One region of the Neobacillus phoenicis genome, then DNA from elsewhere that is predicted to be linked to it. Evidence: riboswitches for the same ligand, from Rfam matches in the RefSeq annotation. Region 1 holds a riboswitch; the other holds the start of a gene.

Region 1 (12,442 bases):
CATTATGGAGCTTTATCCAAAAGGAATGGCTGGATTTAAGCGATTTATTGAATTAATTGATTCAGAACCTGATGTAAAGGACACAAAAGATGCGGTTGAGGTTGAGTCATTAAAAGGAAATATTGTATTTAATGATGTTTCTTTCCGTTATGATCGGCATAAATCTGTTCTTGAACATATTCAATTAGAGATACGGGCGGGTGAAACGGTAGCTTTTGTTGGCCCATCCGGAGCAGGAAAAACAACCATTTGTTCTTTGATTCCAAGGTTTTACGATGTAAATAGCGGCGGAATCACCATTGACGGAATGGATATTCGCGACATGACGAAAAAATCGTTACGCTCACAAATAGGAATCGTCCAGCAAGATGTGTTTCTATTTACAGGAACTCTCCGTGAGAATATTGCGTATGGAAAGCATCATGCAACAGATGAAGAAATTGCTGATGCAGCTCGCCGTGCACATCTTGAACAGTTCATTGCTTCATTACCAGATGGATATGAAACGCAAATTGGTGAAAGAGGTTTGAAACTTTCCGGTGGCCAAAAACAACGTATTGCCATTGCACGAATGTTTTTAAAGAATCCTCCGATTTTAATCTTGGATGAAGCCACCTCTGCGTTAGATACAGAAACGGAAATGGTGATTCAAGAAGCATTGATGGAGCTCGCTCAAAACAGAACTACACTTATTATTGCCCACAGACTGGCGACCATACGCAACGCCGATCGCATTATTGTGGTAACAGAAGAAGGAATAGCAGAGGAAGGCCGTCATGATGAGTTGTTAGAACAAGACGGTATTTTTGCAAACCTTCATCGTGTGCAATTTCAGAGATAAATTTCAAAAAGAACTCTTCTGAACATAGAAGGGTTCTTTTTGAGGTTTAGTGTAATATAATTATGTAAACTAAAAGTTTTGATTATTTATCCAAAAAGGTGTTACCCTAGTAAGGAAATGGCGAAAGGAGAATTCATACATATGGATAATTTTTTAAATGATGTAGAGATCAAACTTGTCGCGCTCGATATGGATGGTACTCTTTTGAATAAAAAAGGCCAGATTTCTGATACCAACCGCCAGGCGATTAAGGAGGCACAGGAAAAGGGGATAGCTGTTGTATTAAGCACCGGACGCTCCTTTCATACAAGTCGGGAGCATGCCGAATCACTTGAGCTCACCTCATATTTAGTAACAGTTAATGGCAGTGAAATTTGGGATGATAAACGGCAATTAGTGGAAAGAAACCTGGTGAACTCCGAGCTGATCCAATGGATGTGGGAACTAACACAACAACATCAAACCAAGTTTTGGGCAATCAGTACAGAGCGTAGCTGGCATAATGAAATGCCAGAGGACTTACATAGTATCGATTGGTTGAAATTTGGGTTTACTATTGACGATGATGCAACAAGAGAGCTAATTAAACAAGTGCTTGAAGCAAAAGGTGAGTTTGAACTTACCAATTCAACATTAAAAAATATCGAAGTGAATCCGCAGGGGATTAATAAAGCTAAAGGGCTCAGAATGGTCTGCAGCCGCTTGGGCATTGAAATGAAAAATGTTATGGCTGTTGGGGATAGTATGAATGATCTAATGATGATTAAAGAAGCGGGGATCGGCGTTGCAATGGGGAATGCCCAGGACATTGTGAAAGAGTCTGCCGACTGGATTACCTCAACAAACGAAGAAGACGGAGTTGCCAAAGCCATTTATAAATGGGTTCTCTGAAGGAACGGAAGATAAAAACATTACTAGTCGTTCCGATTAATTACACTGCTTTTTCAAGTAAAGAAGGTCGCGTAGAGAAGAGGTCCTATGAGCCCGTAATTTAGATTTTCAAGTAAAAAGGTCGCATAGAGGAGTCCTATAAGCCCGTAATCTTGATTTTCAAGTAAAAAAGGTCGCATAGAGAGGTCCTATGAGCCCGTAATCTTGATTTTCAAGTAAAGGGGTCGAATAGAGGAGTCCTATGAGCCCGTAATCTAGATTTTTAAGTAAAAAAGGTCGCATAGAGAGGTCCTACGAGCCCGGAATCTAGATTTTTAAGTAAAAAAGGTCGCATAGAGAGGTCCTACGAGCCCGTAATCTAGATTTTTAAGTAAAAGGGTCACATAGAGGAGTCCTATGTGACCGTAATCTAGATTTTTAAGTAAAAAAGGTCGCATAGAGAGGTCCTATGAGCTCGAAATCTTGATTTTCTTCCTAACGGGCACTAGTTGCTCCCATCCATTAAATAAAGAATAAAAAAGTAAATAATAATTTTTTTTACATGTGAGTATAAGCTTTAAATTTGCGGGTAAAAATAATCAGGCAAGTATATTGCAATTTCATGTATAAGGTACATGCTAGGAGGCTACAAAGAAATGGAACATGGTAAAGTAAAATGGTTTAACAGTGAAAAAGGATTTGGATTCATTGAGCGTGAAGGTGGAGAGGACGTATTCGTACACTTCTCTGCGATTCAAGGCGAAGGATACAAATCATTGGATGAAGGTCAAGAGGTTACGTTTGAAATTGAAAATGGACAACGTGGACCACAAGCGGTTAACGTTCGTAAATCATAATGACCCACCAATAGAACAGACTCCAAAACGGAGTCTGTTTTTTTATGCAAAAAGGCCTCCACCAACATGGAAGAGGCTCATGAAAAATTTTTTTAACAGTTGCTATTAAATATTTTGTATTTCCTGTACTCTGCCAACTTGTCCATCTGTCAGCCTCACTTTAATCCCATGAGGATGAAAACTGGAATTGGTTAGAATATCCTTTACCACACCGGCAGTTAATTTGCCGCTTCTTTGATCAGCCTTTAGGACAATTTTAACTGCCAAACCTGGATAAATGTCCTTTCGATTTTGGCCGTTAGACACCCATTTTTCTCCGTGAGTTACTTACTTTCTTGGTTTGCTGACTTTTCATTTTTTGCGTCGCATTAGCGTTATTCGATGAGGCATTCCCTGAAGTGGATTTATTCTTTTTATTTAAAAGCTGCTGCTTCATCGCTTCTTGTAAACTGATCTTCTTTTTTGGTTCCTCGGTTTGGTTTGTTTGATTTATTTCACTCATAATAATCCTCCTAAAATATACGTTACCTACAGTATAATCTATTTTTTTCTATATTAATAATGAATCCTCACAGTTGAAAGAATTTTTTAGGACGTTATTTCTTAATTTTGGCATAACGTCCCATATTTTTAATACCTATGTAGTAGTGGGTACACGTCAACTAATTGATAATCAATATTAGTTTAAAATTATTATAAATTAGTATTGATTTTAATAAGATTTATATTATAATCTAGTTAAGTTCAAAAAATAGTTTACGAGGTGATTAAATGAGTAACAACATTAACAAGCATTTAACAACAGGAAATGGGGCACCAGTTGGTGATAATCAAAATTCTATGACTGCTGGTTCACGCGGCCCAACATTACTTCAAGATGTACATTTACTAGAGAAATTAGCTCACTTCAACCGTGAACGAGTACCTGAGCGTGTGGTTCATGCAAAAGGAGCTGGAGCACATGGCTACTTTGAAGTAACTAATGATATGTCCAAATACACAAAGGCAAAATTGTTCAATGGTGTGGGTAAACAAACTCCAATGTTTATTCGATTCTCAACTGTGGCAGGAGAGCTGGGCTCAGCTGATACAGTTCGTGACCCACGGGGCTTTGCTGTGAAATTTTACACGGAAGAAGGAAACTATGATTTAGTTGGGAACAATACCCCTATCTTCTTTATTCGTGATGCGATAAAATTCCCTGATTTTATTCATACACAAAAAAGAGATCCAAAAACTCATTTGAAAAATCCAAATGCAGTCTGGGATTTCTGGTCATTATCACCAGAATCCTTGCACCAAGTGACGTACTTAATGGGTGATCGTGGATTACCAGCTACACTTCGTCATATGAATGGATACGGGAGCCATACCTTCAAATGGGTAAATCAAGAGGGGGAAGCTGTTTGGGTAAAATATCATTTTAAAGCGGAACAAGGTGTCAAAAACATGTCACCTGAAGTGGCGGCAAAATTAGCAGGTGATCATCCGGATTACCATACGGAGGATTTATATAATGCCATTGAAAATGGAGATTTCCCTGCATGGAGACTCCATGTTCAAATCATGCCATTTGAAGATGCTGAAACGTACCGCTTTGATCCATTTGATGTGACAAAAGTATGGTCACACAAGGATTATCCACTAATTGAGGTAGGTCGTATGGTCCTAAATCGCAACCCTGAAAACTACTTTGCAGAAGTAGAGCAGGCAACGTTCTCTCCTGGAACAATGGTTCCTGGTATCGAAGCATCACCAGATAAAATGCTTCAGGGTCGTATTTTTGCGTATTCTGATGCACATCGCTACCGTGTAGGACCAAACCATAATTTACTTCCAATTAACCGTCCGAAGACAGAGGTAAATAACTATCAACGTGATGGTGCGATGCGTTTTGATAATAATGGAGGAGGCTCTGTTTACTACGAGCCAAACAGCTTCGGGGGACCAAAAGAAGCACCGGAACATAAACAGACTGCATTCCAGGTATCAGGTGTAGCTGAGCAGGTAGCCTATGATCAAAATGATCATTATACGCAGGCTGGTGACCTGTACCGCTTAATGTCCGAAGAAGAAAGAGCACGACTCGTTGAAACCATTGTTGGCGCAATGAAGCCAGTGGAAAGAGACGATATTAAACTCCGTCAAATTCAGCATTTTTATAAAGCAGATCCAGAGTATGGTGAAAGAATAGCTAAGGGATTGAATTTAGCTATTCCCCAAGGAGTAAAATAAAACAGCAAGACAATCAAACAAGCAAAGGCCGTTCAAAAAGTTGAACGGTCTTTTTTCATGGTATTATAGATAGTAAAATAATGGGGGAATTGATATATGAATCAACCAATTGCAATTGTAACCGGAGCTTCAAGTGGTTTTGGACTATTAACAGCTATAGAGTTAGCTAAATCGGGTTTTCAAGTAATCTCAACAATGAGAAATGCAGAAAGAAGTGTGGAGCTATTAAACGAGACAGAAAGACTCTCAATACAATCAAATATAATAGTTCATGAACTAGATGTTACTTCAGAGAGTTCAATTGGAAGATTAGCCGCACTAATTGAACGTGTTGGCAGGGTTGATGTTCTCGTGAATAATGCTGGCTATGCTGCTGCAGGGTTTGTTGAGGAAATTACGATGGAAGAATACCGACAGCAATTTGATACTAATTTTTTTGGAGTCATAGCAGTAACTAAGACCGTTCTACCTTTTATGCGCAAGCAAGGGGAAGGTAAAATTATTAATGTCAGTAGCATTAGTGGGAAAATTGCTTTTCCGGGACTTTCGCCCTACGTAGCTTCCAAACATGCATTGGAAGGTTGGAGTGAAAGCCTTCGCTTAGAATTAGTTCCGTTTGGCATTGATGTTGTCTTGATTGAGCCAGGATCGTATAAGACTAATATCTGGTCCACAGGAAAGCAAGTGACCACATTATCGTTACAAACAGAATCTCCTTACTATGAATATATGAAGAAAATTGAAGACTACATCCAATTGGGTGAAGGAAACTTCGGTGACCCTAAGGAAGTGGCAGAAAAAATAGCAAGAATCTCAATAGGCGGTCGATCTAATTTAAGATTTCCAATTGGTAAAGGAGTAAAAACAACTCTTTTCTTTAAAAACATAATCCCATGGAAACAATGGGAAAAAATCTTCATAAAAAAATTACATAATTAAGTTGCACTACAAAAAACTTACATTTTCTACACATTTCGACAATGTTTTTAAATTTCCCCTATTAAACTAGTTCTTAGTGACTAGGAGGGGAAAAAGTGTTAGTAAAAAGAATATTCATTACCGTTTTAACTTTGCTATTAATAACACAGGGGGGCATCAAATCAACAGGAAAGGCAGAGGAAAACCAGCCCATAACTGACCTTCAGGCTGATCTAGCCCAATACATAAAGCCGTACCAAGGAAAAGTGACCCTTCGTTATCAAAATCTTGTTACAAATGAAGGCTATTCATTAAATAGCAATACGGAAGTGCCAGCTGCGAGTACCATCAAGCTTCCGTTAGCCTTATTCGTGATGAAGCTTGCTGATGAGGGTCAGATTGACTTAAACGAGACATTAACTTATCAAAGCCGGCATTATTATGGCGGCAGTGGTGTCATCCAGAATGACAAGGTGGGTTCGGTCTATACTATTGATGAACTTGTCGAAAAAGCGTTGATTTATAGTGATAATATTGCATTTATTATGTTGAAAGAGCGGGTAAGACCCAATCAGTTTGTTTCATTTTTAAAAAGCCTCGGAGCTGAGTATGCCTATCCAGGTGGCAGGAATACGACCTCAGCTGACGATTTAACTCTATATACAGAGGAACTGTATCGATACGCAAACCAAAGCGTCAATGGGAAAAAGCTTGTCCAGTACCTAGAACATACTGTTTATAACACAACTATTCCACAGGGTATAAAGGATGTGCCGGTTGCCCATAAAGTTGGAATGATTCCAATGAATTTAATTTATAACGATGCTGCAATTGTTTTTGCTGATGAACCGTATACCTTAGCTATCACGACAAGAGGGATTGCCTATGAAAGATCACAAGAGGTGATCGCTGAAATTGCCTCAATTATAAACAATCATCATCAGTTGATTGCAAAAGAGAGAAGTGAAAAGCTGGCTATAACCGCAGAAGCTAAAATTGGCAACATACCATTGTCTTTTGAAAAAGGATCCTTTTATTATGATTATTTAGAAAGAAAAATGTTTGGGAATTTGTATAACGCTTCTAGTGATAATGGGTATTTTGGAGGTTATTCATCCTACCAGCAGCTTGTAGCTATTCAAATTGAAACGAAGAAACTTCGCGCACCCTTTGTTATTGATAATTTTACAATTAATTGGAAATAATAGGTGTATTAAGAGTGCGAAGGAGCATCCTGGTGAATCTGAATGTAATATACGGGGCCATTTATATTTTTTCAGCAATCAAATGGGGAAATTGGAAAAACTGGAAAGCCTTTTATCCCACCTTTCTCTTTTTAATGGTAGGTGATTTGGTCTATCAATATTTGTTCTATAAGCATAGTATGTGGGAATATGTGCCTGTAGGAAGTGATAAAGGTTGGGCTAAACATACTCATATAGCCTTTTTGGTGATGTTAATAAAATATCCAATAACAGTTAGCATCTTTCTTGGTCATATGCCGAAGCCATTCCTTAAGAAGATAGCCAATATCGGATTGTGGACCATAATATATACAATAAATGAATACGTTGATTTAAAACTAGGTGCATTAATTCATAAAAATGGTTGGAATTTAGGGTGGTCAGCTTTTTTTAGCTTCGTCATGTTTTCCGTTCTGGTGATTCATTACTATAAACCATTACTTGCATGGATTCTTTCAGCGATATATGCTGCTTTTCTCTGGAATGCTTTTGATATCTCATCAAGTATTTTAAAATAATGACACTGTCAAAACAGCCTTCATATAAGGTTGTTTTTATTTGGCTTTAAAAATAACTCAGAAGTCGAAATATTTTTGCAGGACTTTAAGGGATATTCTTAGAATAATAGAAATATGATGGAACAAAGGGGGGATTAGCTTGGGGATCCAAGTAATTGAAAAAGAAGAAATTAAGGTAGTCGGAATTTCGTGGACAGGTACTTACTCAGAAGTAAGTACAATCCCGAGTCTCTTTAACAAAATGGAATCACGTTTGCAAGAAGTACCTTATCAGACAAAAGAGCCTGTTCTCATTGCACCTTTTCATAGCAGGGAAACGGAGTTCACCTATTACGTCACTACCCCTGTAGATAAGCTTGACTCGATCCCGGAAGGAATGGTTGGATTTACGATTCCTAGTAAAAATTATGTATACACTACCCATAAAGGAAAACCAGAGGAAGTAGAACATACATACCTTCGATTATTCAATTGGATGAAAGAATATGGATATGAGCAGGATCACCATGCGTTAAGTTTAGAAGTTTATAAAGAAGAGCATAAACATCAAAATGCGGTAGGAGATCTTCATTTTGAAATTTATTTACCAATCAAGACATATAAGGAATAGAAAGCGGCCTAGTTAGGGCCGTTTTTTTGTATGAAAATTTAAAAGGCGTTTTCCTTTACTGTTTGAATTAAGTATAATAACATTTAATATATCTAAATAATTCCTTCGGGGTCAGGTGAAATTCCTAACCGGCGGTGATGAAGCCATGCTTCTTAGTCCGTGACCCGGTTATCCGCTTGGATAAACGGTGGATCTGGTGAAACTCCAGGGCCGACAGTTAAAGTCTGGATGGGAGAAGGAAAAACGAGGTTTATGGGTAGGGTGAAGTATACCTATTTTTAAGCTTTTATTTCCTAATGTCTTTTTAACGACCCTGAAGAATAATTTTCTTCAGGGTCTTTTTTAATCCTTTTCAAAGGAGTAGAAAAAAATGAACGATAAATTTTACATGAATCTAGCTTTAAATCTTGCCAAAGGAACTCTAGGTCAAACTACTCCAAACCCTGTGGTAGGCGCTGTGCTCGTGAAGGACGGCCAAATTATCGGAATGGGTGCCCATTTAAAAGCAGGTGAACCACATGCAGAAGTACATGCCATTCAAATGGCTGGTGAAAAAGCGAAGGATGCTACCTTGTATGTAACACTTGAGCCGTGTAGTCATCATGGAAAAACACCACCCTGTAGTGACTTGGTGATTAGGACTGGGGTGAGGAAAGTATTTGTGGCAACAACTGACCCAAATCCACAAGTGGCAGGAACAGGTATTGAGCGAATCAAGAAGGCAGGAATTGAAGTGGAGGTGGGTTTACTCCAAGAGGAAGCTCGTGAGCTGAATAAAGTCTTTTTTTATAACATTCAAACAGGTCTGCCGTATGTCACATTAAAATCGGCGGCAAGTTTAGATGGGAAAACTGCAACAGTAACTGGTGAAAGTATGTGGATTACCGGTGAAAAAGCAAGAGCCGATGTTCATCAGTACCGCCATCTGCATGATGGGATATTAGTTGGTGTTAATACCGTAATAAAGGACAATCCATCCTTAACAACAAGAATGTCTTCCGGTGGCAAAAATCCAATCCGTATTATTCTTGACACTCATTTAAGAATGCCTCTAAATGCCAAGGTTATTACTGATCAGCAAGCACCGACTTGGATTGTGACAGGGAATGATGTAGCCAAGGAGCAAATCAAACTTTTCATGGAATGGGGCGTTGAAATAATCCAAATGGAAACGACCCACATACGTATAAAGGATTTACTTGGTATTCTCGGAAAAAGGGGATTGACTTCACTTTTTGTTGAAGGTGGCGCTGAAGTACATGGAAGCTTTTTGAAGGAACGATCTTTTCAACAGATTATTACTTATATTGCACCCAAATTGATTGGCGGAAAAACGGCGCCAACTTTATTTGGTGGACATGGGATCGAAAAAATTGCTGAAGCCGTTTCATTGAACATTAAACAAGTAGATCGAATTGGCGATGATATCAGAATCATTGCAGAACCTATGTAAGGAGAAGAAACTAGTATGTTTACCGGGATCATTGAAGAAATAGGAAGCATTGCCAATATGCAAAGAACGGGTGAATCGTTTGTTCTTACGATTGAAGCAAAAAGGATACTTGAAGATGTTCACCTTGGTGACAGTATTGCTGTCAACGGAGTATGTCTTACCGTCACTTCTTTTTCAGGGAAGCATTTTACAGTTGATGTAATGCCTGAAACGGTGAAAGCGACGAGCTTACATACAATAAAGCGTGGTTCAAAAGTAAATTTGGAGAGAGCGATGGCTGCAGGGGGAAGATTTGGAGGTCACTTTGTTTCTGGGCATATTGATGGAACTGGGGTCATTAAAAGGAAACAGGCGCTTGAGAATGCGGTTTATTATGAAATTGAAGCAGACCCAGACTTGCTGCGATATGTCATATTAAAGGGATCGGTTGCCGTAGATGGGACAAGTTTAACCGTCTTTGCAGTAACGGAGAACAGCTTTACTTTATCGTTAATACCTCATACATTAGCTGAAACAGTATTAGGATTAAAGGGCTCCGGGGACATAGTGAACCTCGAATGCGATATGATTGGAAAATATGTTGGGCATTTTTTAACAAACCTTTCAAATGATAATAAGCAAAAGAGCCAAAAAGGAATAACTGCTAATTTTTTAGAAGAAAATGGATTTTATTAAAATATTTTCGTTTGGAACGGCTATGGGTTAAGTGATAAAAAAGGAGTGGTTTGGCATGTTTAATACGATCGAGGAAGCTTTATCGGATCTGAAAGAGGGCAAGGTTATCATTGTTTGTGATGATGAGGATAGAGAAAATGAAGGGGACTTTATTGCCCTAGCTGAAAAAACTACCCCATCTGTTATTAATTTTATGGTCACTCACGGCAGAGGGCTGGTATGTGTACCGATAGAAGAAGAGTTAGCGCAAAAATTGGATTTAATACCCATGGTTTCTAAAAACACGGATCCTCACGGAACTGCCTTTACAGTCAGTATTGATCATAAGTTTTCAACGACAGGGATTTCTGCTTATGAAAGGTCAGCCACTGTCTTAAGCATGCTTGATCCTGAAGCAAAAGCAAGTGATTTTAAAAGACCTGGTCATATCTTCCCGTTAATCGCAAAAAAAGGTGGAGTCTTGCGACGGACAGGACACACTGAGGCAGCTGTAGATTTAGCTAGATTGTGCGGCTCTAAGCCTGCGGGGGTCATTTGTGAAATCATGAATGAAGATGGGACTATGGCACGTGTTCCTCAGCTTAGAAAAATAGCAGATGAGCTAAACTTAAAAATGATTACTATTAAAGACTTGATTGAATATCGAAACAAAAAGGATAACTTAGTCAAACGTGAGGTGGAAATCAATTTGCCTACAGAATTTGGCACCTTTAAAGCTGTAGGGTATTCCAATCTTGTTGATGATAAAGAACATGTTGCATTAGTGAAGGGGGAAATCGACCCTGATACACCTGTTCTTGTCAGAGTTCATTCAGAATGTTTAACAGGAGATGTTTTTGGTTCCTACCGCTGTGATTGCGGGCCACAGCTTCATGCAGCCTTAAGTCAAATCAATCAAGCGGGAAATGGCGTGCTTTTGTACATGCGCCAGGAAGGACGCGGAATCGGCCTGTTAAATAAAATGAGAGCGTATAAGCTGCAAGAAGAAGGCTATGATACCGTTGAAGCGAATGAAAAGCTTGGCTTTGGAGCTGATTTAAGGGAATACGGCATCGGGGCTCAAATCTTGAAGGACTTAGGCATTAAGAAAATGATGCTGTTAACGAACAATCCCCGTAAAATTAAAGGTTTGAAGGGCTACGACCTCGAAGTAATTGAGCGAGTGCCACTGCAGATGGAAATGAGAAAAGAAAACGCCAATTATTTACGAACAAAGCATGATAAATTAGGGCACATGTTTCATTATTAATATAGACTGTGTTAAAGAACATTGTTAATTTCTATACTCTGTTGATTGGAGTGGAAGGCGCAAAGACTCCTGCGGGAGTAGCGGTCTCGGGAGACCCCGCAGGAGGAACGACGAGGAGGCTCCCGGAACGCCCCGCGGAAAGCGAAGTGTGCCTGGAACGGAAATCAACAGACCACTTTAACAAAGCCTTAATATAAAGACAAAAATATAATTATTTGGAGGCATACACATGGGACACACATTTGAAGGAAATTTAGTAGGATCAGGATTAAAAGTTGGAATCGTGGTTGGACGATTTAATGAATTTATTACCAGCAAATTATTAGGCGGAGCACAAGATGCGCTAAAAAGACATGGTGTTGAAGAAGCAAACGTTGATATCGCTTGGGTGCCAGGTGCATTTGAAATCCCGTTAATTGCTCAAAAAATGGCGAATAGTAAAAAATATGATGCAGTAATCACGCTTGGTACCGTTATCCGTGGCTCAACGCCTCACTTTGATTATGTTTGTAATGAAGCAGCTAAAGGTGTTTCAGCGACTGCATTAACTACTGGCATTCCAGTTATTTTTGGGGTGTTAACAACAGACTCCATTGAACAAGCTATTGAGCGTGCGGGAACAAAAGCAGGCAATAAGGGCTGGGATGCTGCTGTCTCTGCCATCGAAATGGCTAATTTATGTAGAAATATTGAGCAATAAGAAAGCAGACATCTGATGAAGTTTGGGTTTGATATCGATGATACATTAATAAATCTAAGAGAGCATGCCTTTCATTTGTATAATAAAAAATTACAGAAGGCTGTTCCTATTGAAGCTTACCATAGCTTAACAACTCTTGAAATCCATGAGCCTTTCGGGTTAAGTGATCAAGAAGGGAGCAGGATGTGGCATGATTCCTTGGAGGAGATTTATTACACAGACTGTTCACCGTTTCCACATGCCGTTGAGGTTCTGAACGAGCTTAAACTTGA
Region 2 (12,442 bases), 1.3 Mb from region 1:
GCAAGGAAATAAACACCGCTTATCTGATTATAAGGGACAGGGAGTGTTCTTAAATTTTTGGGGAACCTGGTGTCCACCCTGTAAAAAAGAAATGCCATATATAAATAATCAATACCATCAGTATAAGGACCAAGGGGTTCAGGTTTTAACTGTAGATATTCAGGAACCCGAGCTTGCTGTCCAACAATTTGCTGAGCGCCTTAAGCTGGATTTTCCTATCATGATTGATACAGATAAAGAAGTCATGAGTACATATGGTATTGACCCTCTTCCTGCCACTTTTTTGATTGATAAAAATGGCAAGGTAGTTAAATACCATACAGGAGAACTAACCGAAAATAAAATTAGGGATTTTATGGAGAAAATAAAACCTTAAGGTTGTAGGGAGATTTTACAATGAAAGATGTTAAATGTGAGTGCGGCCATGTAAATCCACATGGTACCGTCCTATGTGAAGCTTGTGGAAAAGTGCTTGATGAGCAAGAGAATGATAAACAGCTTCTCGATATGCGCTATGAAGGAAGTGCACGCCGCTCACAAACCTATAATAAAACCTTTATTGACAAAATTTGGAATTTCTTCTCTTCTGTAAAGGTAGGAGTTTGGCTTATAATTATCACCTTAATTGCTTCAACACTAGGAACCATTCTTCCGCAGGAAATGTATATAAATCTGCCGCCGGAAGTCTATTATGAACAAGAGTATGGCTGGTTTGGAAAATTATATTACAATTTAGGTTTTCATGATTTATATGGATCTTGGTGGTACCTATTATTAATTGCTATGATTGGGATTTCTCTTGTAATTTGTAGTCTAGATAGGGTGGTGCCCTTATATAAGGCGTTAAAAGCCCAACGAGTTACACGACATGAGGGATTTTTAAAGCGTCAGAGGGTATTTGGTGTCAACGAAAACATTGATACAGATGATATAAATACAATTAAAAAGCATTTAAAAGAAAGAAGATATAATGTCCGTGAGGAAAATGGTGATTTATTGGCGGAAAAAGGCCGTTTTTCCCGTTGGGGGCCCTATATTAATCACGTAGGGTTAATTATCTTTTTATTTGGTGGGATGCTGCGGTTTATTCCTGGATTTTATGTAAATGAAGACTTATGGGTTCGTGAAGGAGAGACGGCTGTAGTACCAGAAACAAATGGACAATTTTTTATCAAAAACAACCAATTCATACTACAACACTATGATAAAAATAAAGACAAAACCTTTGAAAAAGCAATCAATCGTGCGGGTGAAGTGGTAAAGAATTATCAATCAAATGTTGTGTTATATAAACGGGTCGGAAAGAATCTTCCTGGTGAGAAACCAGAACTTAAAAAAGTAGAAGAATATAAAATACAAGTAAACAAACCGTTATCTTATGAAGGATACTCAATTTTTCAGGCTTCTTTTAGGTCTGAGATGAATTCAATGTCATTTTCATTAATTGATAAAAGCACAAACCAATCTTATGGTGACCTCAAAGTGGATCTTTTAGATCCAAAAGATAAATATGATTTAGGTAATGGTTATTCAGTTGAGATTCTTAACTTTTTCCCGGATTTTGAATTTGATAAAAACGGGGAACCTACAACAAAATCACGAGTACCCAATAATCCTGCTTTCGTTTTTCGTATGGTTACTCCCGATAAACCAAAGGGAGAAACGGCCTTTATTGCGATTAGACAAAACATTGAACCATTTGGTGATAATAAGTATAAGATCGCATTTAAGGGTATAGAAACAAAGAATGTCTCTGGATTTATTGTCCGAAAAGATTCGTCATTATGGGCCATTATTTTAGGTGGTATAATATTTATGATTGGTGTCATTCAGGGTGCATACTGGAACCACCGTCGAATCTGGGTACAAAACAAAAACGGACAAGTATGGATTGCCGCTCATACAAATAAAAATTGGTATGGAATAAAACGGGAAATTGAAACGATATTAGCAGATACCAAGGTTGGCATTCCAGATGACCAACTTCAAAAAGAAAATATAGATAAGGAGGGAGTCTAGTTGGCAGCACTAAGTAGTAATTTATTATTTGTTTCTTTTATTCTTTATTTAATAGCGACGTTGTTTTTCGGCGGCTCTATTAAATCAAAGAAAGAGTTTAATGAGAAGAAGGGAACCAACAGGTGGGGGCACATTGCTGTGTTTTTAACAATAGTTGGTTTTATTTCGCAGCTAGGTTATTTTATCACTAGATGGATTGCAGCTGGACACGCTCCAGTAAGTAATATGTTCGAGTTTACCACATTCTTCGGAATGGCGCTTGTTGGTGCATTTATTGTTATTTATTTTATCTATCGTACAACTTTACTTGGACTATTCACCATGCCTGTAGCTATATTGGTAATTGCCTATGCGAGTATGTTTCCAAGGGATATTACACCATTAATACCAGCACTACAAAGTTATTGGTTGCATATTCATGTGACCACTGCCGCAATCGGGGAAGCTATTTTGGCAATTAGCTTTGCAGCCGGGCTAATTTATTTAGTGAAGGCAATTGATCAAACAAAATCTAATAAACAAACCTTTTGGTTAGAAATGGTTATGTTTGCATTAATTACAGTACTTGGCTTTGTTACTGTATCATCTGTATTCTCAGGAACAGGCTATCATGAGAAATTTAATTGGATTGATAAGCATGATGCTGAGCAAGTTCTTGAATATACGATGCCTGCTCTTGTTGGTCCACATAAAGGGGAACTAGTAACAGAGAGTGGGTTTAAGCCTCTTATTGAAGTACCGGCTTTCATCAATGCGAAAAAATTTAATACGGTTATCTGGTCATTATTTGGTGGTCTGGTGCTTTATAGCTTAATAAGACTAATCATTAGAAAGCGAATTGCAGCCGCACTTAAGCCACTTGTCAAGAATATCAAACTTGATTTTGTGGATGAGATTAGCTATCGCTCAGTATTAATTGGTTTTCCTGTTTTTACATTAGGCGCGCTCATTTTTGCAATGATATGGGCACAAATGGCCTGGTCTCGTTTCTGGGGATGGGATCCAAAAGAGGTCTGGGCATTAATTACATGGCTTTTTTATGCGGCATTTTTACACCTTCGCCTTTCTAAAGGCTGGCATGGAGAGAAATCAGCTTGGCTGGCTGTTATCGGTTTCGTTATCATCATGTTTAACCTAGTTGCCGTTAACTTGGTAATTGCAGGACTCCATTCATATGCTGGGTAAAATAGTAAGACAAGACTTATACTAAATTTTATAGCCTTCACTTCAAAGTGAGGGCTTTTTTAAAATAATGCTATATTAGAGGTGTTTGTTGTTTTAAAGACAATTTTAATTGGAGCGGAAATCAACAACAAATCCTAAAAAAAATGGATTGTCAAATAATTGACACTTTTTAGAGGAGTATTTACTACGAAAAGATAGCAAAATACGATACCATTTTGTAAAATAAACCTCATGGGGGGATTAATAATGGATAATGACGTAAAAATTTTAGTCGTAGATGATGAAGAAAGAATTCGCCGATTATTAAAAATGTATTTAGAGCGTGAAGAATATAGTATTGATGAAGCAGAAGATGGTAACGAGGCATTGACAAAAGCCATTGCTAATGATTATGACGTTATTCTGCTCGATCTTATGATGCCTGGTAAAGATGGAATTGAAGTTTGCAGGGAACTTAGAGAGAAAAAGGCAACACCAGTCATTATGTTAACGGCAAAAGGTGAAGAAATCAATCGTGTCCAAGGCTTTGAAGTTGGCACAGATGATTATATTGTTAAACCCTTCAGCCCTAGGGAAGTGGTCTTACGAGTGAAGGCACTGCTTAGAAGGTCATCACAAACTAGTTATCTGCAGACTGAAACCACAACAAAAGACGTCATTGTATTTCCACACCTTACGATTGATAATGACGCTCATAGGGTAACTGCTGATGGTAAGGAAGTAAGCTTAACACCAAAAGAATACGAATTATTATATTTTCTATCAAAAGCACCAGATAAAGTCTTTGACCGCGAACAGTTGTTAAAAGAAGTTTGGCACTACGAATTTTTTGGTGATTTACGGACAGTTGATACGCATGTGAAACGTCTCCGTGAAAAGTTAAATAAGGTCTCTGAGCAAGCAGCAAGAATGATTGTAACAGTATGGGGAGTGGGCTACAAATTTGAGGTAATTAATGAATGACCTTTTTACGAAGTGTTGTAGGTAAGCTTTGGTTTACCATTCTTTTATTGGTTTCCTTTATTTTGTTTATCTTAACCGTCATGCTCCTAGAGTTTTTTCAAAACTACAACATTCATGAGACAAAAGATAACCTTACTAATACTGCTGAAAAAATCGCAAATGTTTTGGAAGAACATCCAAATGAGAAATTTCCACTAGGGTTAGAAATCTCATGGGAAATTATCGATGATGTTACTAAAGTGGTCATTGTAAAAAATGAGAATGAAATCTACTACTCTCCGAATACGGAAAAAGAAAAAAAACTAACACTGACATATATTAAAAATGACAATGAATTAGCAAAAGTCTTTCAAGAAAAGACGGTAGAAAAAATATCTGATCTTTCGGAAAAGACGGGAAGAAACGAATCGGATTATTCGATTATTGGTGTACCGTTGCATTTACCTGGCGATGAACATGGTGCTGTATTTATTTATCAATCATTACGGGTGATGCAGGAAACTACCCATTCCACAACAAAGTTTATCCTGCTTGTTGCAGGTGTCGCAATTATTTTAACAACTATCTTTGCTTTTTTTCTATCAACGAGAATTACAGCTCCATTAAGAAAAATGAGAGAAGCTGCTTTTGAAGTGGCAAGAGGGAAATTTGATACAAAGGTTCCCATTCTTACTCATGATGAAATTGGAGAACTGGCCACTGCCTTTAACCAGATGGGACGACAATTAAAGTTTAATATGAATGCTCTTAGTCAAGAAAAAGAACAGCTCGCCAGTATATTAAGCAGTATGGCTGATGGGGTCATTACCTTTAACCGCGATGGAACCATCTTAATTACCAATCCTCCTGCAGATCGATTCCTTCAATATTGGTATTATGAAAAAGGAGGAAATACTTCAGATGTTGAGGCCATTCCATCACAGGTAATGAATCTCTTTCAAAAAGCGGTAGATACTGAAAAGGAACAGGTGGGTGAAATCTCACTTCAAGGTCGACACTGGGTTATACTAGTGAGCCCGCTATACAGTAATCAATTTATTCGCGGAGCAGTTGCAGTTTTAAGAGATATGACGGAAGAAAGACAATTAGATAAGATGAGAAAAGATTTCATTGCTAATGTCTCACATGAACTTAGAACACCTATCTCCATGTTACAAGGTTATAGCGAAGCCATTGTTGATGACATTGCTGAATCCCAGGAAGAGAAAAAGGAAATGGCCAAGGTCATTTATGATGAATCATTAAGAATGGGACGTCTTGTTAATGAACTACTTGACCTTGCAAGAATGGAGGCGGGGCACCTTCAGTTAACTATTGAAGAAGTAGATCTTTCTTCATTTATCAATCGCATTATTCACAAATTTCAGGGATTGGCGAAGGATAATGAAATTCAATTGACAGTAGAAATTGGTAGTGGTATTGCAACCGTTTCCTTTGATCCTGATAGAATAGAACAAGTTTTAACCAATTTAATTGACAACGCGATCAGACATACTCCAAAAGGTGGATTGGTTAGGTTAACTGTTTCAAATGAAGAACAGGCAATAAAAATAGAAGTCAAAGACTCAGGCTCTGGAATCCCTGAAGAAGATTTACCGTTTGTTTTTGAACGTTTTTATAAAGCTGATAAAGCGAGAACAAGAGGAAGAGCGGGTACTGGTCTTGGCTTAGCAATTGCTAAAAATATTATCGATGCCCATCGAGGTCATATTTCTGTTCAAAGTAAGATGGGACTAGGAACGACATTTTCCTTCCTTCTCCCTCGAAAAAAGTAATATTTACAACTATCTTGCCGATTCATCTTGATTCACGGGAAACAATTATAGGAAAAACCTTTGCCAGATATATAAAAGATGCTCATCCATTGGATGAGCATCTTTTATATATTTTACGTGCTCCTATTTAAATGGAAGAATGATAAATGACTTGATAACAACTTCCATCAAATACCTTCCTTTTTACCAAAAAAAGGTCTATATTTATAAGGTGTAACCTTTTATACATATCTATCGACTAATATTATTGAACGGGGAGGGGAATTGATGGACTCCGTTTTCGATGAACTTTATCAAAAATATCATCATGACGTTTTTCAATTTCTATTTTATATGGTCAGAAATAAAGAACACGCTGAAGATCTTGTACAAGAGGTCTATATAAGGGTATTTAAGTCTTATAATCGCTTTGAAGGGAAAAGTAGCGAAAAGACTTGGCTATACTCAATTGCGAGAAATGTTGCCATCGACTTTTTTCGAAAGCAAAAAGGCTGGAAGGAAAGATTACTCGAAAAATTTGATTGGTCAACCAATCAAGTTAAAGACGAATTTCCAATACCAGAAGAAATTACGGTTCAACGAGAAGAAATCAAATGGGTATACAAATGTCTTGAACATTGCACGATTGACCAAAGGGCAGTTATTATTTTACGTTACCTACAGGATTTATCCATTTCAGAAACTGCCCAAGCATTGGGATGGTCGGAAAGTAAGGTTAAAACTACACAACACCGCTCCTTAAAGGTTTTAAAAAGGCATATGGAAATGTTTTATGATAAGGAGGGATTAATTAGTGAAAAAGTCAGAGTGGAGCGATAGAGAGCTCGAAGAATTATTAATGCAAATGCCAAAAATAAAGGATCATCGCAATCCTCGTGACATTTACCAAACTCTTTCTCTGAAAAGGCGAAAAACTAAAACGTGGCTGTTACCGGGTTTGGCGACTGCGGCTGCATTATTTCTATTTTTCATTTTAGTCCCTAAACTAATGGATGGAGCCAATTCATCTTCTGATAAAAAAGCAGAAATGACCTCGTTCAATACTGAAATAAAAGATGCCGCTCAAAAGAAAAATTCGACATTTGCCTTGGATAAAGGTGATTCTTCTTCAAAAGAAAATGCTATATCAGGAACTCCTAAAAATGAGGTTATGTCAACGAGTACTATAAAAACAGCTATATATTCAGATGATGTTGGTAATGGAAAGGTGTTAACGTATTGGATTCCAGACCCACAAGGACAGATACTAATACCAGTTTCTACGGTTATAGCAAAATCTGATAAGGAATCATGGCTGACCCTATTTAATGAGAATATGGCAAACTTAAAAGAGGAAGAATGGGGACTTACAGATTTTTATCCACTAAATGGAACGATGAGTATGAATTCAGATAACACTACCATTCAAGTCGATGTTCCTCTAAATCATCAGTACGGACAAGGATCAACTAATGAAACAAGCTTTATTAATGTGATAAATAAGGACATATCTTCGAACAGTGATATTAAAAAAGTGAAATTTTCAACGAACGGTGAACCGGGAATTGAGTTGGGTAATTTCGGTAATAAGCAGGAATTAGATATTAATGTGGCAAAGAAACATGGCTTCTTCTTTTATTTACCTACCGGAAGTGATGTTCCATTCCTGGCACCGTCAACTACTACCTATTCAGATATTAACAAAGCTTTAGATGCAATGAAAACGGATCAAACAGAATTAGGTCTAACAGGATCTCTCTCACCACTATTGCCGATTAGTAACGTTTCTATTACAGATAAAACGTTAGTTCTATCATTTAAGGGGAATACAAATTTACAGGATAACCAAATGACAGTATTTGCCTTTGAAGCTTTATTGCTAACTGCTAAAGATTTTGGTTTAGAAAAAGTAGTAGTTAAGGATTCACCAATCATGCAATTGGGTCCGTTCGATTTAACAAAGGAAAACCAAGTTCCAGTAGCTCCGAATCTACGTTTAATTCAATAAACAAAAAAATCAACCGTTTTAGGTTGATTTTTTTTGTATAAAATAACAGAGCTCTCCAAATTATAACAAGTATGTGCCATTCCCTCTTCAAAAACCATATATGTTCTAAATGGAAGGGTTTAAACATAGTGTGGAGAAGAGGAAAAGTTTAAGGAGGAAAAGAAAAAGAATGCGTGACTACATAAAGAGGTTTCTTATTGCCATAATTATGGCGCTTTGTGTCAGTTTGTTATTTTTAGGTGGACGACATACAGAGGCAGCAAGTGGATCTGCAACAGCTGAAATAAAAGAGCAATGGATTTGGCCGTCAGATGGAATTATATCTGATACATTTGGAACAAGAAAGGGAAAACATAAAGGAATTGATATTGCTGGTAACTTAGGTACCCCTATTCTTGCTGTTGATGATGGTGTGGTTATAAAATCCTATTTTTCTACTACATATGGTAATGTGGTATTTATTAAACACCCAAGTAACTTTGTAACAGTGTATGCACATTTAAACATGAGAAATGTTATGGTGGGACAAAATGTTAAGCAAGGTGATATGATCGGCAAAATGGGAAAAACAGGACAAGCTACAGGTACACATCTTCATTTTGAAACACATCAACTTGAGTGGAGATACGATAAGAAATTTGCGTTGGACCCGGAAGTTCTACTAGGGAAAGCAGACGTGGGTGAAACAGTTCAAGGGGGAGTGGCTAGTATAGGTGATCATATACTAGAGGCAAGTTCACATTTTAACACGAGTGATGATAATAGCAGGATTCAAACAACTGAACCGTCAGTAAATGACACTTATATCGTTAAACAAGGTGATACCTTGTACTCAATTTCAAGAAAGAGAAATACATCTGTTAATAAAATTAAAGAATTAAACCGGCTGACTTCTGATTTGATAAGACCAAAACAAATATTAATTATCGAAAAATAACAAGACTTGCAGATTTACATCTGCAGGTTTTTTCTGTATATGTTACAAAAAAGAAAAATAGCAATCCTTTTACTTAACAAAATCTTGGTCCTGCATTATAATTAAATTTGTAATTTAATAACGATCTATCTTCGGGGCAGGGTGAAATTCCCGATCGGCGGTATTGAGCATTGCTCTAAGCCCGCGAGCCTGTATAGGCAGGATTTGGTGTGATTCCAAAGCCGACAGTATAGTCTGGATGGGAGAAGATGGAGGTTCTGCAGACGTTCAAAAATGATATTTCAATGGACGTTTATTAAGCGTGCCTTTGTAAACTCCCTCAAGTTAACTGCTTGAGGGTATTTTTATTCTTGATGTCGTCTCTTTGCTGAACCTCTCTTCCTAACGTGATGGATCAAAAAAGGAGAGAGGAAGATGGAAAAAATGAAGAAAACGAAGAAAATTAATGTAAAGGCATATGTTTCAATTGGTATGCTGAGTAGTATTGCATATCTATTAATGCTACTAAACTTTCCGCTGCCGTTGTTTCCTAACTTTTTATTTGTTGATTTCAGCGATATTCCCGCTTTAATTGCTGCATTAATTTTTGGCCCAATTGCGGGTATATTGGTTGAGTTTTTCAAAAATGTGCTTAATTATCTTGCGACTGGAAGCCAAACAGGGATTCCTGTAGGACATATTGCTAATTTCCTAGCTGGTATTGTGTTTGTTCTTCCAACATATTATGTATACAACAAACTAAAAACAAAAAAAGGTATGACAATAGCTTTAGTGGTTGGAACTGTAACAATGGCTGTGGTTATGAGTATCCTTAATTACCTTATCATTTTGCCGGCATATACTGTATTAATGGGATTTCCAGATATGAGAAATCTAGTCGTTCCAGCTATACTGCCATTTAATATATTGAAGGGTGTCATGATGTCATTCATTTTCATGTTGTTATTTATTCGGATGCAGACATGGATCCATAAATTTTCAATAATAAAAGGGGCATAAAAAAACAAAGGTCCATTTGTGGACCTTTGTTTTTTGTTGTTGAAATGAAAAACCCCTCCTGTTTTAGAAGGGGTAGTAGCTTAAGAATATTTTATTAGCAAAATATTATTCAAATTTAGTTGCATTACCATCAAATGGTTCGTCTGCAACTTTAATTGAATCAGTTGGGCACCCTTCAAATGCATCCATCATATCATCGATTAATACATCTGGAATCTCAACGATACCTTCGTTATCATCAAGTGTTACAAATGCAATACCTTCATCATCGTAATCATAGATATCTGGTGCAGCTGCGCCGCATGCACCACAAGCGATACATGTTTCCTTGTCAACAATTGTGTACTTTGCCATGAAAAAAACCTCCCAGTAAATTAACAAAATATTCTTGCTAATTTCCATTGTAAAATGGAAACGCATAACTCATTTCTATTGTAAAACTGTATGGGCAACTTTTCAATAGAAAAATGTTATTATAGCCTTGCATCTGTAAATTGAATTTCTTAAAGTTACACAATTTTCAGCAACAAGTACCTCCATTTCATGTTAAAATAATAATAGAAAAAATGGATATTTTGTCGAATATAAACAAGAAAAAGTGGTGAGGTGGAATGAAGCAGATAGAATCCATTATTCTTTATTGCTTAAAACAACTAAATTGCGAGCGAACAGTTTATTCCATCTTTCATTTACTTAATGGAAAAAAGTCTTCACAAACGATTCAGGATGCCCACTTGTTCTCCTTGAAAAATTATTTTGGGATTTATGAACCCCTAACAAGAGAGGCTTTTGAAGAGATTATCCAATCCATGGTACACCAAAATCAAATCGCCTTTTATGGTGACCAGCGATACCATCTTACCACTCTTGGGAAGACACTCCTTGAAAACAATCCACCTACGTCTTATTTGGATGGGTGGAAATATCATTCATTTACTAATATATTTTGGGAAAGACTGTCGTTATTCGTTCAGGTTACTTCAAATCTTGTAAACGGAGAAAAAAGATATATTCCTATACAAAAAAACAAAGAACACCATCAATGGTTGAAAAGTGTATTAAAAGAGATAAAAGTCCAAAAGAAAGCAGTAGGTGAAATGGTTTTTGCTGAATTGGTGAGTTGTTTTGACCATTATAAAGGTGTGGACCCATCTATTTTTGTTTTTCGGCTGACTGGTTTTAAAAAGATTGGTTTAACGCCACAACAGACTGCTAGGAAGATGGAGATGGATTTGCATGATTACCACCTTGCTTTTATTCAAATACTTCATTATTTAATACAAAAGATTAGGCAGGAAGCAGATCAATTTAGCATTTTACCTTTACTTATTCGAGACCTTAAACAAACAGATGAATTAACTCTTTCATCTAGGAAAACATGGAATTTATTAAATCAGGGATACCCACTTGACCACATTGCCAATCTTAGACAGTTGAAAATGAGTACCATTGAAGATCATCTTGTTGAATTTGCTTTACATGTAAATGATTTTTCCATTGATACATATGTGAGCAAAAATCTACAAGAGGAGATTTTATCCATTGCTCGAAAATTGGAAACGAGACAATTAAAGCTGATTAGGGATGAATTAAATACAGCCACATATTTTCAAATAAGGTTAGTCTTAGCGAAATATGGTGATAAGTCATGGAACTAGAAATACTTTTAGAGCAATATTTTGGGTATCATTCATTTAAAACAGGACAAAAAGAAGTCATTACCTCCTTACTTGAAGGGAAACACACATTGGCCATGCTACCTACCGGTACGGGGAAATCTTTATGCTACCAGTTACCTGGTTATATCTTAAAGGGCCAGATTTTAATTGTTTCACCACTTTTATCCCTAATGCAAGATCAAGTAGAGCAAATGAATCGGTTTGGAGAAAAAAGGGTCGTGGCATTGAATTCCTTTCTTCCTGTAGAAGAAAGGAACAAAGTGCTGAATCGATTGAACAATTATAAATATATATTTATTTCACCTGAAATGATGGGGATTCCATTTATTTTAAGAAGACTTCAACAGCTTACCGTTTCATTGTTCGTGGTGGATGAGGCTCATTGTATTTCACAATGGGGCTATGATTTCCGACCAGATTATTCAAAACTAGGGGATATACGCCAAAAACTCGGAAATCCCTTAACATTAGCACTTACGGCTACTGCTACTAAGAAGGTAAGGGAAGATATTATTACATCCCTTGGATTAGAAGTAGTTAATAAAATTGAATCAACGATCGATCGTCCGAATATTTCTTTTTATGTTGAAGAATTGGCTGATTTCAATGAAAAGCAGAATCGTATAATTGAACTTGTATCTAAACTGAAGAAACCTGGAATCATTTATTTTTCAAGTAAAAAAATGGCCGAACAAATGGCATCTTTATTAGGTGAAAAAGGAATCTGTCAGGCTATGGCCTATCACGGGGGACTGGAACAGAATACAAGAATTCTGATCCAACAACAATTTATTCACGATCAACTAGATGTAATTTGTGCAACTAGTGCTTTTGGTATGGGAGTAAATAAGGAAAATATTCGTTTTATCATTCATTATCATATGCCAATGCAAATGGA

The links. Region 1 has a riboswitch for FMN ahead of ribD (bifunctional diaminohydroxyphosphoribosylaminopyrimidine deaminase/5-amino-6-(5-phosphoribosylamino)uracil reductase RibD). Riboswitches for the same ligand answer to the same signal wherever they lie in the genome.
Region 2: linked by a shared signal. The riboswitch ahead of AA0X95_RS11880 (ECF transporter S component) and the one ahead of ribD (bifunctional diaminohydroxyphosphoribosylaminopyrimidine deaminase/5-amino-6-(5-phosphoribosylamino)uracil reductase RibD) in region 1 are both predicted to bind FMN.

What each region holds. Positions count from the first base shown of each region.
Region 1 is NZ_CP154847.1:3,640,817-3,653,258, reverse strand. Features, by position in the region: gene AA0X95_RS18920 (ABC transporter ATP-binding protein) at 1-841, shown strand, start outside; gene AA0X95_RS18915 (Cof-type HAD-IIB family hydrolase) at 983-1,732, shown strand; gene AA0X95_RS18910 (cold-shock protein) at 2,368-2,568, shown strand; gene AA0X95_RS18905 (YwbE family protein) at 2,674-2,874, opposite strand; gene AA0X95_RS18900 (hypothetical protein) at 2,867-3,070, opposite strand; gene katA (catalase KatA) at 3,340-4,803, shown strand; gene AA0X95_RS18890 (oxidoreductase) at 4,900-5,742, shown strand; gene AA0X95_RS18885 (serine hydrolase) at 5,838-6,926, shown strand; gene AA0X95_RS18880 (CBO0543 family protein) at 6,959-7,483, shown strand; gene AA0X95_RS18875 (GyrI-like domain-containing protein) at 7,623-8,093, shown strand; FMN riboswitch at 8,191-8,337, shown strand; gene ribD (bifunctional diaminohydroxyphosphoribosylaminopyrimidine deaminase/5-amino-6-(5-phosphoribosylamino)uracil reductase RibD) at 8,464-9,546, shown strand; gene ribE (riboflavin synthase) at 9,562-10,221, shown strand; gene AA0X95_RS18860 (bifunctional 3,4-dihydroxy-2-butanone-4-phosphate synthase/GTP cyclohydrolase II) at 10,277-11,470, shown strand; gene ribE (6,7-dimethyl-8-ribityllumazine synthase) at 11,700-12,170, shown strand; gene AA0X95_RS18850 (5' nucleotidase, NT5C type) at 12,186-12,442, shown strand, end outside.
Region 2 is NZ_CP154847.1:2,291,684-2,304,125, forward strand. Features, by position in the region: gene resA (thiol-disulfide oxidoreductase ResA) at 1-376, shown strand, start outside; gene AA0X95_RS11845 (cytochrome c biogenesis protein ResB) at 397-2,019, shown strand; gene ccsB (c-type cytochrome biogenesis protein CcsB) at 2,020-3,204, shown strand; gene AA0X95_RS11855 (response regulator transcription factor) at 3,451-4,167, shown strand; gene AA0X95_RS11860 (ATP-binding protein) at 4,164-5,942, shown strand; gene sigX (RNA polymerase sigma factor SigX) at 6,210-6,761, shown strand; gene AA0X95_RS11870 (hypothetical protein) at 6,736-7,929, shown strand; gene AA0X95_RS11875 (peptidoglycan DD-metalloendopeptidase family protein) at 8,099-8,866, shown strand; FMN riboswitch at 8,990-9,120, shown strand; gene AA0X95_RS11880 (ECF transporter S component) at 9,281-9,865, shown strand; gene AA0X95_RS11885 (ferredoxin) at 9,971-10,219, opposite strand; gene AA0X95_RS11890 (helix-turn-helix domain-containing protein) at 10,477-11,523, shown strand; gene AA0X95_RS11895 (RecQ family ATP-dependent DNA helicase) at 11,514-12,442, shown strand, end outside.